Regions from separate parts of the Pseudoalteromonas sp. CO342X genome, predicted to be linked through region 3. Evidence: predicted binding sites of a transcription regulator. Region 3 holds the regulator's gene; each other region holds the start of a gene.
What was found. The regulator MetJ, encoded in region 3, represses methionine synthesis genes. The targets are predictions, from matches to a motif close to TAGACGTCTAGACGTCTA.

Region 1 (4,296 bases), on a different contig from region 3:
CGCTTAAATTTTGCCGATCCCGTTACATTGGTACGTTCACCGACATTGGTAAATACTGCTGTTTGTGTCATGGTGAATTCCTAATTTAAGTTACAGGCTTCAAGACCTGCCAAACGCATCCGCACTTCGATGTCAGGCAAGCTGCGCGGCTGAGTTCGTGCAAGTCCTCTCGCGAAGGCGCGAATATGTTCGGGCGTGGTACCACAGCAGCCGCCAACAATATTGATAAACCCTTCATTGCCCCAATCGATAATCTCTTTTGCCATGTCGTCGGCTTCTAGGTCGTATTCACCAAACTCGTTAGGAAGCCCTGCGTTTGGATGCACAGAGGTAAAGGTCTCACAAACCCGTGACAGCTCTTCTACATATTGTCTTAATAAGTCTGGGCCTAGCGCGCAGTTGAGGCCGATAGAGATTGGCTTAATATGGCGAATGGAGTTATAAAACGCCTCGGTGGTTTGCCCTGACAGCGTGCGACCGGAAGCGTCGGTGATAGTGCCCGAGATCATAACAGGCAGAGTGACACCCGCTTGCTCGAACGCTTCTTCTACACCGTAAGAGGCGGCTTTGGCGTTGAGCGTATCAAAAATAGTCTCAATCAAAATAAGGTGAGCGCCGCCCTCGATAAGAGCAAGCGTTGATTCAACATAGGCTGCAACCAATTTGTCAAAAGTGATATTGCGAAAACCAGGGTCGTTTACATCTGGAGAAATCGAACAGGTTTTTGACGTTGGACCAAGCACACCAGCCACATAGCGAGGCTTGCTAGGATCTTTGGCGGTAAATTCATCACACACCGCACGTGCAAGCTTCGCCGATTCAAGATTAATCTCACGACTTAGGCTTGCCATATCATAATCTTCCATCGAGATGGTGGTAGCATTAAAAGTATTGGTTTCAATGATATCCGCGCCAGCAGCTAAATAATCGCGATGGATCTGTTTGATTATCTCAGGCTGCGTCAAACTTAGCAGATCGTTGTTGCCTTTGATAAGGACATGCCAATCTTTAAAGCGCTCACCGCGATAGTCTTCTTCTTCTAATTTGTGCTTTTGGATCATGGTTCCCATTGCACCATCTAAGATCAGAATACGTTGCTGCATCGCTTGCTTAAGCTGCTCTGCTATTTGCTCACCGTTTACGGCTACATTATTCGGCATAATTGTTAGTCCTTACATCTTGGCTAACTAAGTTAATATCATAAGGTGTGGTTTGGTAAACATAGTAGTTTAACCAATTTGAGAATAACAAGAATGCATGGCTTTGCCATGTCTTAGATGGACGTTTGCTGGTGTCATTCTCAGGAAAATAGTTCTCAGGCTGCGGTGCGTTGGCCATTTTTTCACAATCGCGAAGGTATTCTTTTTGTAGCGTATCGGCGTCGTATTCAGGATGACCGGTAATATATACTTGACTACCTGAGTGATTTTTAATTAAGTAAGCGCCCACTTTTTCAGAGCCTGCTAACACCACTAGATCTTTACACGCGTTAATTTTGTCGATGTCGATATGACCATAGCGTGAGTGTGGCACCAAAAACTCATCATCAAAGCCGCGAGTGAGCGCCCCGTGATCAAAATAACAGTGGTGCTTAAATACGCCACACAGTTTGTCATTTTTGAGTGCTCGCTTTAACCCATAATGGTGATACAAACCGGCATGTGCGGCCCAACAAGAAAACAGGGTTGAAGTAACATGGTGCTCAGCCCAATCAAAAAACGCCTGTAATTCCTGCCAATACACCACATCGTCATATTCAAGATGCGCCAGCGGCGCACCGGTGACTATCAAAGCATCATAGTTTTGATCTTTCACATCCGAAAAATAGCGGTAAAACATATCTAGATGCTGCTCTGAGTTTTCAGAGCTGCGGTGGGTGTCTAGTCGCAACAAATCAACATTCACCTGCAAAGGGGTATTTGCCAGTAATCGGATAAATTGCACCTCAGTCTCCACCTTATTCGGCATCAAGTTTAGTATCGCGAGCCGCATTGGGCGGATCTCTTGCGTTGATGCACGACTTTGTGGCATCACGAACACATTTTCATGACGCAATTGGGCAATGGCTGGGAGTTCGTCGGTGACGGTGATTGGCATGCGCTGCTCCAGACTAATCGAATGGCATTATTATGGACAAAAACTGGAAAAATTCAACCTCTAGATGTATGGACGTCTAAACATTTATGATAATAATTTAATGCCTCACCTCTCACTGACTATTTCAATTTATGTATACTTGCCACCATATTAATAAACACATGAAACTTGATATTTATGATTGGTATTGGCGAAGCGGCAGCGATTGCGGCGGCTGGGGTATGGGCTTGCTCAACTATACTGTATAAACGATTTAGCCATCACCTTAGTCCATTTGAGTTGAACGTCAGCAAAGGCGTCATCGCTTCTGCTTTGATGATCTTGTGTTTGCTCATCGCAGGTGATGCTATGTACCCGACCTTACTCTCGAGCTGGGGCTGGCTGATAGCCAGTGGGATACTGGGCATAGCTATTGGTGACAGCGCCTACTTTGCCGCACTTAGAAATATAGGTCCTGCTCGCACTTTGGTTATTGAAAGTCTTGCACCTGCCATCGCGGGGATCTTAAACATTGTACTTCTTGGTGTTTATCTCAGCGCATCCGCTTGGCTCGGCATTGCAGTGACAACCGTTGGTGTGATGCTGGCGATTAAGCCAAGTAGAAGCCAGCCGGTATTAGACAAAAAACATTATCTCTTGGGAGTCTGCTTTGCACTCACGGCTGCCATTTGCCAAGCTGCGGGTATGGTACTTTCCAAAGGTGCGCTAAATAACCAAAGCATTAGTAGTTTGTGGGCGGCACTTATCCGCTTGGGATCCGGCACCCTATTTGTGGCCTTTATTGTTGTTTATTTGAAATCACAAAGCCTGTTTAAAGCACTCACACTTAAACAAATCGACGGTAAAAACTGGTTATTCGTTGCAGTGTTTTTTGGCACCTTTATTGGGCTGTGGCTACAGTTGATTTCCGTTAATCATACCGATCCCGCTATCGCACAAACCATCTTTGCAACGGCACCGCTCATGGTCATGACGATTGGACTACTGCGCAGAGAAACTATTACTAAGTCTATGATGTTTGGAGGCCTAATTGCTTTGGCTGGAGTATTTTTATTGCTAAAAGGATAGCCAATATACACACTTAATATGTGTGCATATTGGCCTGAGTTTGGGGTTAATTTGCTACCGAAATAGAAACTGTCGCCGGCGCGCTTGTAATATCATAAAGGTTGTTACCCTTAATGCGATATTGGAACGAATCCTGGCCAATGAACCCAGCTTTTGGTGTGTAAGTAATGGAGTAGTCACTGTTAACAGATACTGTACCGTTAGCTGGTGAGCTAAAAATCTCAACACCATAATAATATGGTACGCCACTATCGTTATCTTTAACGTACACATCAACAGGTTGACCAGCAAAGGTTTGTGCCGAGTCATCACTCGGATACACATCGTAATTACCACCAAACGCTTGGTCTAAGCTAACTCTGATCTCTCCCCACTCCGATGTTTCTCCAGCAGGATTAACAATGCGAAAAGAAATCGTATCTATCTTTTGGTTACCGTTGTCTTCGCCTGAAAAATAAAGCACCTTACCCTTAAATTTAACCCAACGTCTGTCTAATGTGTTGTATGCAACCGCCTGACCGTATGTAGTGTAAGTTTTGTCATAAAAGCCAATTTGATCGTAGCTTTTGCTACTATCCAGTTGAATACGTAGCTCACTATTTGGATAATTTGGATCAGTCACCTTGCCATCGGCAAAGATATTAAATTCCTCTTGGATGTTTAATCCAGCATTGTACTCAAATATGGCTTTATCAAGCTGAGGAGCGGCATTCACTAATGGTGCAAATAACGCGACACCGACGCTAAGTGACTTTAGCCACATTGTATTTAACTTCATTTTTATTTCCTTATGGATTGATTTCCAGCTTCTTCAGCTGGGCCTTAATTAGCAACAAGACCATACCAAAAACACATTAAACTAACAATATTAACAAATCGAGACTTGGTCGTACTGGCAAAGTTAAACAACAGCAGCTAGACAGCAACAAAATACAAAAAATAGTCCACCTGAGATTTATTAAAGGCAGACACGACTTTTTGTTACCATTATATTAATATGTAAAAACAATGTATCTAGACTAATATTTATGCCTTTGCTTTTAGCTTTACTGCTCGTTGTGTTACCGGCGCATGGTTCAGAATGCCCAAGTGCCAATAATGCTAACCTCACAAGCCAAATTTTGTCTTGTA
Region 2 (4,296 bases), on a different contig from region 3:
GCGTTTAGAACGCCTTGGATTGATATCGTTTATGGTATTTATGAGCTAGAAACACTGGCGTATTTATATCAGCTTTGCCAAAGCCAAAATGCAGACGAGCTGCAAGAAGTGCAGGCATGGCTTAAGCAAAAATCAGACTTTTTAATAAGTGCTATGGAGCAAAGTCGACAATCTTCCATGCATAGCGAACCATATTGGTTCTAACCAGATTAAGCGGGGTTTTATCCCGCTTTTTTGTACCACTTCATTACAATCAATACTGCAAATATCAGGCGATGAACTAAACTTGGGTGTATCAATTCTGAGGTAGCCCAATGATCGATATAGACGATAAAGTGCTGAATGATTTGCGCGGCGGATTTAACTTACCTGCTAAGCCTGAAATATTACAAGCCTTACAAAATGAACTATCACAACCGGAGCCTGAGTTATTTACCGTGGCGGATATTATTGCGGCAGATGTTGGTGCGTCTGCTGCGGTATTAAAGGTAATTAATTCACCGGCTTATGGTCTTGCCCGTACAATCACTGATATAAAACAAGCTGTGATGTTTTTGGGCGTTACCTGTATTACGCAGCTAGTGACTGGGTATTTGCTTAAAAATGCGTTTGAGCAGTCAAAGTGCTGTATTTCACTGCAGCAGTTTTGGGATAATGCTGCGGATATCTCAAAAGCAGCAATGGTGGTTGGACATCATTTAAAAGCATCATTACCCCTAGAGAATTTGCAGCTGCTCGGACTCTTTCACGATGCCGGGATCCCAGCAATGGCCGTAAAATATCCTGACTACGCTGAGGTAATAAAACAGTCTATAGAGCGGCCTGAGCAAACATTGATTTACTACGAGCAGCAAAAGTATCCAGTGCCCCACACTGTGATAGGCTACTTTCTTGCGACGTCTTGGCACTTACCCAAAGAAATATGCCAGATGATTTTGCGCCACCATGACGTTAGCTATCTTGAAGAGCAAAAAAATGCACAACATGTGCAAACCTTTGCGGCACTTAAACTGGCTGAAAACCTCTGTTTCGAAGCAAAACATTTTAGAAGCGCAGCGGATTGGTATCTATTTAAAGACAAGGTGATGATTGAGCTTAATCTTCATGATGATGAGTATCAAAACTTAAAAGATGATGTCGACGAGGTATTTATCGGGTAGGGGTTATCTATGGGCATTAAAAAAGGCGCACTTGGCGCCTTTTTTACTTTTTCAGCAGGGGTTATAGGCCTGCAGCTTCACGTAGTGCGTCAGCTTTATCTGTTGCTTCCCAAGGGAACTCTTCACGACCAAAGTGGCCGTAAGCAGCAGTAGGCTGATAAATTGGACGCTCAAGGTCTAGCATAGTGATTAGACCGTAAGGACGTAAGTCGAAGTGCGCGCGGATAAGTTCGATTAAACGCGACTCATCAAGCTTGGCTGTACCGAAAGTTTCTACACTGATAGAAGTAGGTTCAGCAACACCGATTGCGTAAGACACTTGGATCTCACACTTGTCAGCAAGGCCAGCGGCAACAATGTTCTTTGCAACGTAACGCGCTGCGTAAGCTGCAGAACGGTCAACTTTTGATGGATCTTTACCAGAGAATGCACCACCACCGTGACGAGCCATACCGCCGTATGTATCTACGATGATTTTACGACCAGTTAGACCACAGTCACCCATAGGACCACCGATAACGAAACGGCCAGTTGGGTTGATGAAGAACTTAGTTGCTTCAGTGATAAGCTCTGCAGGTAATGTAGGCTTGATGATAGTTTCCATCACAGCTTCTACAAGGTCAGCTTGTGATACAGAATCACAGTGCTGTGTAGATAATACGACTGCGTCGATACCTACTGCTTTACCGTTTTCGTACGCGAATGTTACCTGAGACTTAGCGTCTGGACGTAACCAAGGTAGCGTGCCGTCTTTACGAACTTGCGCTTGGCGCTGAACTAAACGGTGTGAGTATGTGATAGGCGCAGGCATAAGTACGTCAGTTTCGTTACACGCGTAACCAAACATTAGGCCTTGGTCACCAGCACCTTGCTCTTCTGGACGAGTACGGTCAACACCTTGGTTAATATCAGGTGATTGCTTACCAATGGTGTTAAGGATTGCACATGAATCAGCGTCAAAGCCCATGTCAGAGTGTGTGTAACCAATTTCACGCACGGTCTTACGAGTTAATTCCTCGATATCAACCCAAGCGCTAGTTGTGATTTCACCACCAACCATAACCATACCGGTTTTAACGTAAGTTTCACACGCAACACGTGCTTTTGGATCTTGCTCAAGGATGGCATCTAGAACCGCATCAGAGATCTGATCGGCAATTTTATCTGGATGGCCTTCAGAAACAGATTCAGAAGTAAATAAATGTTTAGCCATTGTATTTATGCTCACAAATATTGCGCTTCACAAACATCAGGGACAGCGCGAAAAATTAAGGGGCGTATTCTAACCAAAAAACCTAGGCATTGACTAGTTATTTTACGCCTAGACGTCCAAAATTGTGCAAACTTTTTTAATGGTCGGAAAAAGTCCGTCTGTACCCGTTTTTTTATGGCCTTTGCCGTTGCAGTTAGCCATATAAATAAGTAAGAATGGGCTCAAACCCCCGCGAAACACATTTAAAGGTAGGAGAATTCATGCCATCTCGCAAAGAACTTGCTAATGCAATTCGCGTTCTTTCCATGGACGCTGTACAAAAGGCCAAGTCTGGCCACCCAGGAGCCCCTATGGGCATGGCGGACATCGCAGAAGTACTTTGGCGCGATTTTTTAAAGCACAACCCAAGTAATCCTGAGTGGTTCGACAGAGATCGCTTCGTATTATCAAACGGTCACGGCTCGATGTTAATTTATTCATTGTTGCATTTGTCGGGTTATGACTTATCAATTGATGACATCAAAAACTTCCGTCAGCTACACTCAAAAACACCAGGTCACCCAGAATATGGTTATGCGCCAGGTATTGAAACGACTACAGGCCCATTAGGTCAGGGTATTACTAATGCGGTAGGTATGGCGATTGCTGAAAAAGCATTGGCTGCACAGTTTAACCGTGAAGATTACGACATCGTTAATCACTATACCTATGCATTTTTAGGTGATGGCTGTTTGATGGAAGGTATCTCACACGAAGCTTGTTCACTTGCGGGTACCCTTGGTCTTGGCAAACTGATTGCATTTTGGGATGACAACGGTATTTCAATCGACGGTGAAGTTGAAGGTTGGTTTAGCGACGATACACCAAAACGCTTTGAGTCTTATGGCTGGCATGTTATTGCCGGTGTTGATGGCCACGATAGCGATGCGATTAAAGCGGCAATCGAAGCGGCGCAAGCAGAGTCTGACAAGCCAACCCTTATTTGTTGTAAAACGGTTATCGGTTATGGTTCACCAAATAAATCTGGTAGCCATGATTGTCACGGTGCACCGCTAGGTGATGATGAAATCAAAGCGGCACGTGAATTCCTTGGTTGGGAGCACGGTGCATTTGAAATACCAGAAGATGTGTACGCGAAATGGGACGCAACAGCACGTGGTCAAAATCAACAAAGTGACTGGTTGATTAAGTTTACTGAATACCAAATGCATTATCCTGAGCTTGCTGCTGAATTTGAGCGTCGCATGAAAGGCGAGCTTCCAGCAGACTGGTCTGAGAAAACAGAAACCTATATCGCAGAGCTTCAAGCGAATCCTGCAAACCCAGCAACTCGTAAAGCATCACAAAATGCATTGAATGCCTATGGCCCAATTCTACCTGAGTTTATGGGTGGCTCTGCTGACCTTGCGGGTTCTAACTTAACACTTTGGGATCAATCTAAAGGCTTAACGGCAGAAGATGCTGCGGGTAACTACATTTTCTACGGTGTGCGTGAATTTGGTATGTCTGCCATCATGAATGGTATTGCACTGCACAGAGGCTTTATCCCTTACGGTGCGACATTCCTGATGTTTATGGAATACGCGCGTAATGCCGTACGTATGGCTGCATTGATGAAGCAAAGAAGTATCTTTGTGTATACTCATGATTCAATCGGTCTTGGTGAAGATGGTCCAACACACCAACCTGTAGAACAAATGGCGAACTTACGCACTACGCCAAACCTTGCGAGCTGGCGTCCATGTGACCAAGTTGAGTCAGCAGTTGCTTGGCAGCAAGCGGTTGAACGCGCTGATGGTCCATCTGCACTTGTATTTACCCGTCAAGGTCTTGCACAGCAGCCACGTACAGCTGAGCAAGTTGCAGCGATTAAGCAAGGTGGTTATGTACTATCTTGTGATGGTGAACCTGAAATCATCCTTA
Region 3 (4,296 bases):
CATCATCACTCGCCCGACTTTCATCAATACATGCAAATCCTGATTCCAGATCTGCAATAAGATCTTGTGCATCTTCAATGCCTACAGAAATACGAATCAACGTGTCGCCCACTCCCGCTTCTAAACGTGCTTGCGGATCCATACCTGCGTGTGTCATCGTCGCTGGATGGCAAATAAGACTCTCAACCCCACCTAAAGATTCTGCCAATGAAAAGTGCGTTAGAGACGTTAAAAACTTCGCTGATGTTTGCAGATCGCCTTTGATATCAAAGCTCACCATGCCACCAAAGCCGAGCTGTTGTTTTTTCGCAAGTTCGTGTTGAGGATGCGACTCAAGGCCAGGGTAATAAACTTGGCTAACATACGGCGACTTTTCTAAATACTCCGCAATAAGCTGAGCATTTTCTTGATGTTGGCGTAAACGCACGTTTAAGGTGCGCAGTCCACGTAGGGTAAGGTAGCTATCAAAAGGTGCACCTGTAATACCGATATTATTCGCCCACCAAGCTAACTCATCACCCAACACCTGTGTACGCGCGATCACCGCGCCCCCCACGACATCAGAATGACCATTGATATATTTAGTAGTTGAATGCACGACTACATCTACGCCAAAGGCAATGGGATTTTGTAGTGCTGGAGACAAGAAGGTGTTGTCGGCGGCGACCAAAGCCCCCACTGCGTGTGCTGCATTTACGACAGCTTCTATATCCGTTAGCCTTAATATTGGGTTACTTGGTGTTTCAATCCAAACTAATTTAGGTTTGATCTGCTGCAGCTGTGCAAGACTTTCCGATTGTGTGAGATCCAAGACGGCTAATTTGAGCAATCCACGCTTAGCAAGCGATGTAAACAAGCGATAGCTACCACCGTAACAGTCATGTGGAATAACCAGCGTATCGTCATGGTTAAGTAGCTGAGTTACTAGGTGAACGGCAGCCATGCCAGTCGCGGTAATAATGCCACGAGCACCACCTTCAAGTTCGGTAAGTGCCTGTGCAAGCACATCACGATTAAAGTTACCACTGCGTCCATAATCGTAGTCGCGTTTGGTATCAAAATCGGCAAAAGAATAGGTGGTAGAAAGGTAAAGCGGTGGCACTACTGCCCCATGTGCTTTATCAGCTTCTATACCATGACGCACTACAACCGTCGATTTGTTAACTTGACTCATAAGGTCACCTAGATATTTGGATGTTTAGACGTCTAAAAGGTTAGAACAACAGAAACTAGAAGTCAAAACATTTATACTGCTAAATGGCTAAATAACTAGTATTTGACTATCTTTTTTAAACCGATAAAATTTCGCCACTCTAGGCGTTGCTAATACGACTGAGTTATTGAAAACTATGGCAGAGATTCTTCTATCTCGCTATGGCGGATTAGTTTATTCATCTATTTGAGTTTGGGATTTATCTTTAATTCGTAAGGTTATCCCTATATTCATGCGGTTGGTGAATAATGTAGACCAGAACCCAGTCATATTGGCATTGATGTAACTGAGGCAAGTACACAATTATGGCAAAATGGAACGGTGAGTATATTCACCCATATGCAGAACACGGTAAGAAAGCAGAGCAAGTAAAAAAGATCACGGTGAGCATACCTCTGAATGTACTCAAAGTGCTAACTGATGAGCGTACACGTCGCCAAGTGAATAACTTACGTCATGCCACGAACAGTGAGCTTTTATGTGAGGCGTTTCTACATGCCTTCACAGGTCAGCCACTGCCGAGCGATGAAGACTTGAGAAAAGATAATCCAGAGCGTATTCCGTTAGAGGTAAGACAAATAATGGAAGAGCGCGGTTTGGAGATCCCAGAAATAAACGAAGAGTGATAACTATTCTTTCTCTGTGGACATACAGACACAAAAAAAGCCTCAATCGAGGCTTTTTTCATTTGGATAATACCAATGGTATTATTCCATGTATCCAGCTGGCATATCGATTTGGGCCACACCTGATTCAATTGCAGCTACCGCTACCGCTTTTGCGATACGAGGTAACAAACGCGGATCCATTGGTTTTGGAATAATGTACTCAGGACCAAACTCAAGACTATCCACGTCAGCCGCTTTTAACACTTCAGCAGGCACAGGCTCTTTAGCAATCGTTCTAATTGCTTCAACCGCTGCAATCTTCATCTCATCATTGATAGCGGTTGCACGTACATCAAGCGCACCACGGAAGATAAACGGGAAACACAACACGTTATTTACTTGGTTTGGATAATCTGAGCGACCAGTCGCCATGATCAAATCATTACGTGCACCGTGTGCAACTTCAGGGCTGATCTCAGGGTCTGGGTTAGAACAAGCAAATACCACTGGCTTGTCAGCCATTAGCTTTAGATCCTCAGCAGAAAGTAAGTCTGGGCCAGAAACACCAACAAATACGTCCGCATCTGCAATCACGTCTTGTAACGTACGCTTATCCGTGTTGTTTGCAAACAGCTCTTTGTATTCATTTAGGTCATCACGACGAGTATGGATCACGCCTTTTCTGTCCAGCATATAGATGTGCTCACGTTGAGCACCGCATTTGATCAGTAATTCCATACAAGCAATAGCGGCTGCACCCGCGCCAAGACACACAATAATCGCATCATGAATATCTTTACCTTGAATTTCCAACGCATTCAGCATACCCGCAGCGGTTACAATTGCGGTGCCGTGCTGATCATCATGGAATACAGGAACGTCACAACGTTCGATTAGCGCGCGCTCAATTTCAAAGCACTCTGGCGCTTTAATATCTTCTAGGTTAATACCGCCAAATGTGTCTGCGATATTTGCCACCGTATTGATGAAGTCTTCGGTGGTGTTGTGCTTAACTTCGATATCGATTGAATCAAGACCCGCAAAACGCTTAAATAATAGCGCCTTACCTTCCATAACAGGCTTTGACGCCAAAGGACCTAAGTTACCCAAGCCAAGAATTGCCGTACCATTACTGATCACCGCAACCATATTTCCTTTACCCGTGTAACGGTATGCATTCGCCGGATCAGCCGCGATTTCACGTACTGGCTCTGCAACACCTGGGCTGTATGCAAGTGCTAAGTCTTTTACGGTCTCGGCAGGTTTAGTGAGTTCAACACTGATTTTACCTGGAACGGGCTTCTCGTGATAATCTAGAGCTTGTTGACGAAAATCTGTCATGGCGCGATATTTTCCTACGAAGTTAATGTGAGAGTGTGGTAAACGTTCGCATTCTGAATGTTGGCAACCTATCAGGCTGGTTACAGCAACACACAGTGCGATTAACTATATGAGCGACGACATTCAACCGCTCAACAAGCGTATGTGCTTTGCTGTCGCGGTATGTCAATAGGACATATAGTTAATCGACCGTATTCACACAATACCGAGTTTTGCTCATTATTCAAGTAAAATCAGGTCTATCCACTAGCACGGTATTTTCTATACTTTTCCGAGAAGATAAGCTCAATTTTAAGAAATATTTCACAAATAAAATGACTAAAACTTAAAAAATAAGACGCTAAAACCAGCACAAAGTGTAGAAAATCAACACAAATGTACACTAATTATAAAAACAATAAGAAAATAGCAACTTAGCTAATTTTAACATCAAGATACCGACATTTAATCGCAATATACTGACTTTTGTTTATATAAAATGCTCATACCTGATACTATTTACTATATGAGCTTTGATTATTTTCACAACTTAAGCTCGTAAATGTTCAGTATTTATCTACTAAATAGAGTTTTTACTCTACCCAAGAGATCAGTAAAGTTTTGCTGCCAAACTGGCAAGTTTTTTATTTTAGAAGAATAAAAGACACAATGAAGGCGGGATGACTGACGGTCTTTCTGTCAATGAAGAACAGAATGTATAAATCGGGAAGGTATTTTCAAACAGGCACAAAAAAAGCACCCTAAGGTGCTTTTTTCGACTAGACCAACAAGATTACTTCTTGCTGCTAAGTGCACCGAAACGCTTGTTAAAGCGATCTACACGGCCACCTGTGTCAAGGATCTTCTGCTTACCAGTGTAGAACGGGTGACATGCAGAACATACGTCTAGGTGAATATCTTTACATAGCGTTGAACGAGTTTCGAACTTGTTACCGCAAGAGCACGATGCAGTGATCGTCTCGTAATTAGGGTGAATACCTTCTTTCATAGCAACCTCTAGTTAAGGCCGTATCGCTCTCCAAACCCGAAGTCTGGCACCATACGTAGTTATACAAAAATGTGGATGCGTATTTTAGTGCCTATCTGAACAATCTACAAGCAATATTTCAGAGTTTTTTGTCACCGTCGCAGAGT

Region 1: a site for MetJ is predicted at 2,167-2,184, ahead of metA (homoserine O-succinyltransferase). Genes of this name have one in related genera too.
Region 2: a site for MetJ is predicted at 2,475-2,492, ahead of metK (methionine adenosyltransferase). Genes of this name have one in related genera too.

The regions. Positions count from the first base shown of each region.
Region 1 is NZ_SGPH01000022.1:47,743-52,038, forward strand. Features, by position in the region: gene metH (methionine synthase) at 1-71, opposite strand, end outside; gene EXT47_RS11700 (homocysteine S-methyltransferase family protein) at 81-1,160, opposite strand; gene metA (homoserine O-succinyltransferase) at 1,150-2,097, opposite strand; gene EXT47_RS11710 (DMT family transporter) at 2,275-3,165, shown strand; gene EXT47_RS11715 (Ig-like domain-containing protein) at 3,212-3,943, opposite strand; gene EXT47_RS11720 (tetratricopeptide repeat protein) at 4,194-4,296, shown strand, end outside.
Region 2 is NZ_SGPH01000010.1:106,853-111,148, forward strand. Features, by position in the region: gene EXT47_RS02475 (CYTH domain-containing protein) at 1-204, shown strand, start outside; gene EXT47_RS02480 (HDOD domain-containing protein) at 315-1,160, shown strand; gene metK (methionine adenosyltransferase) at 1,222-2,373, opposite strand; gene tkt (transketolase) at 2,634-4,296, shown strand, end outside.
Region 3 is NZ_SGPH01000034.1:46,085-50,380, forward strand. Features, by position in the region: gene metB (cystathionine gamma-synthase) at 1-1,174, opposite strand, end outside; gene metJ (met regulon transcriptional regulator MetJ) at 1,519-1,839, shown strand; gene EXT47_RS15235 (malic enzyme-like NAD(P)-binding protein) at 1,921-3,162, opposite strand; gene rpmE (50S ribosomal protein L31) at 3,935-4,150, opposite strand.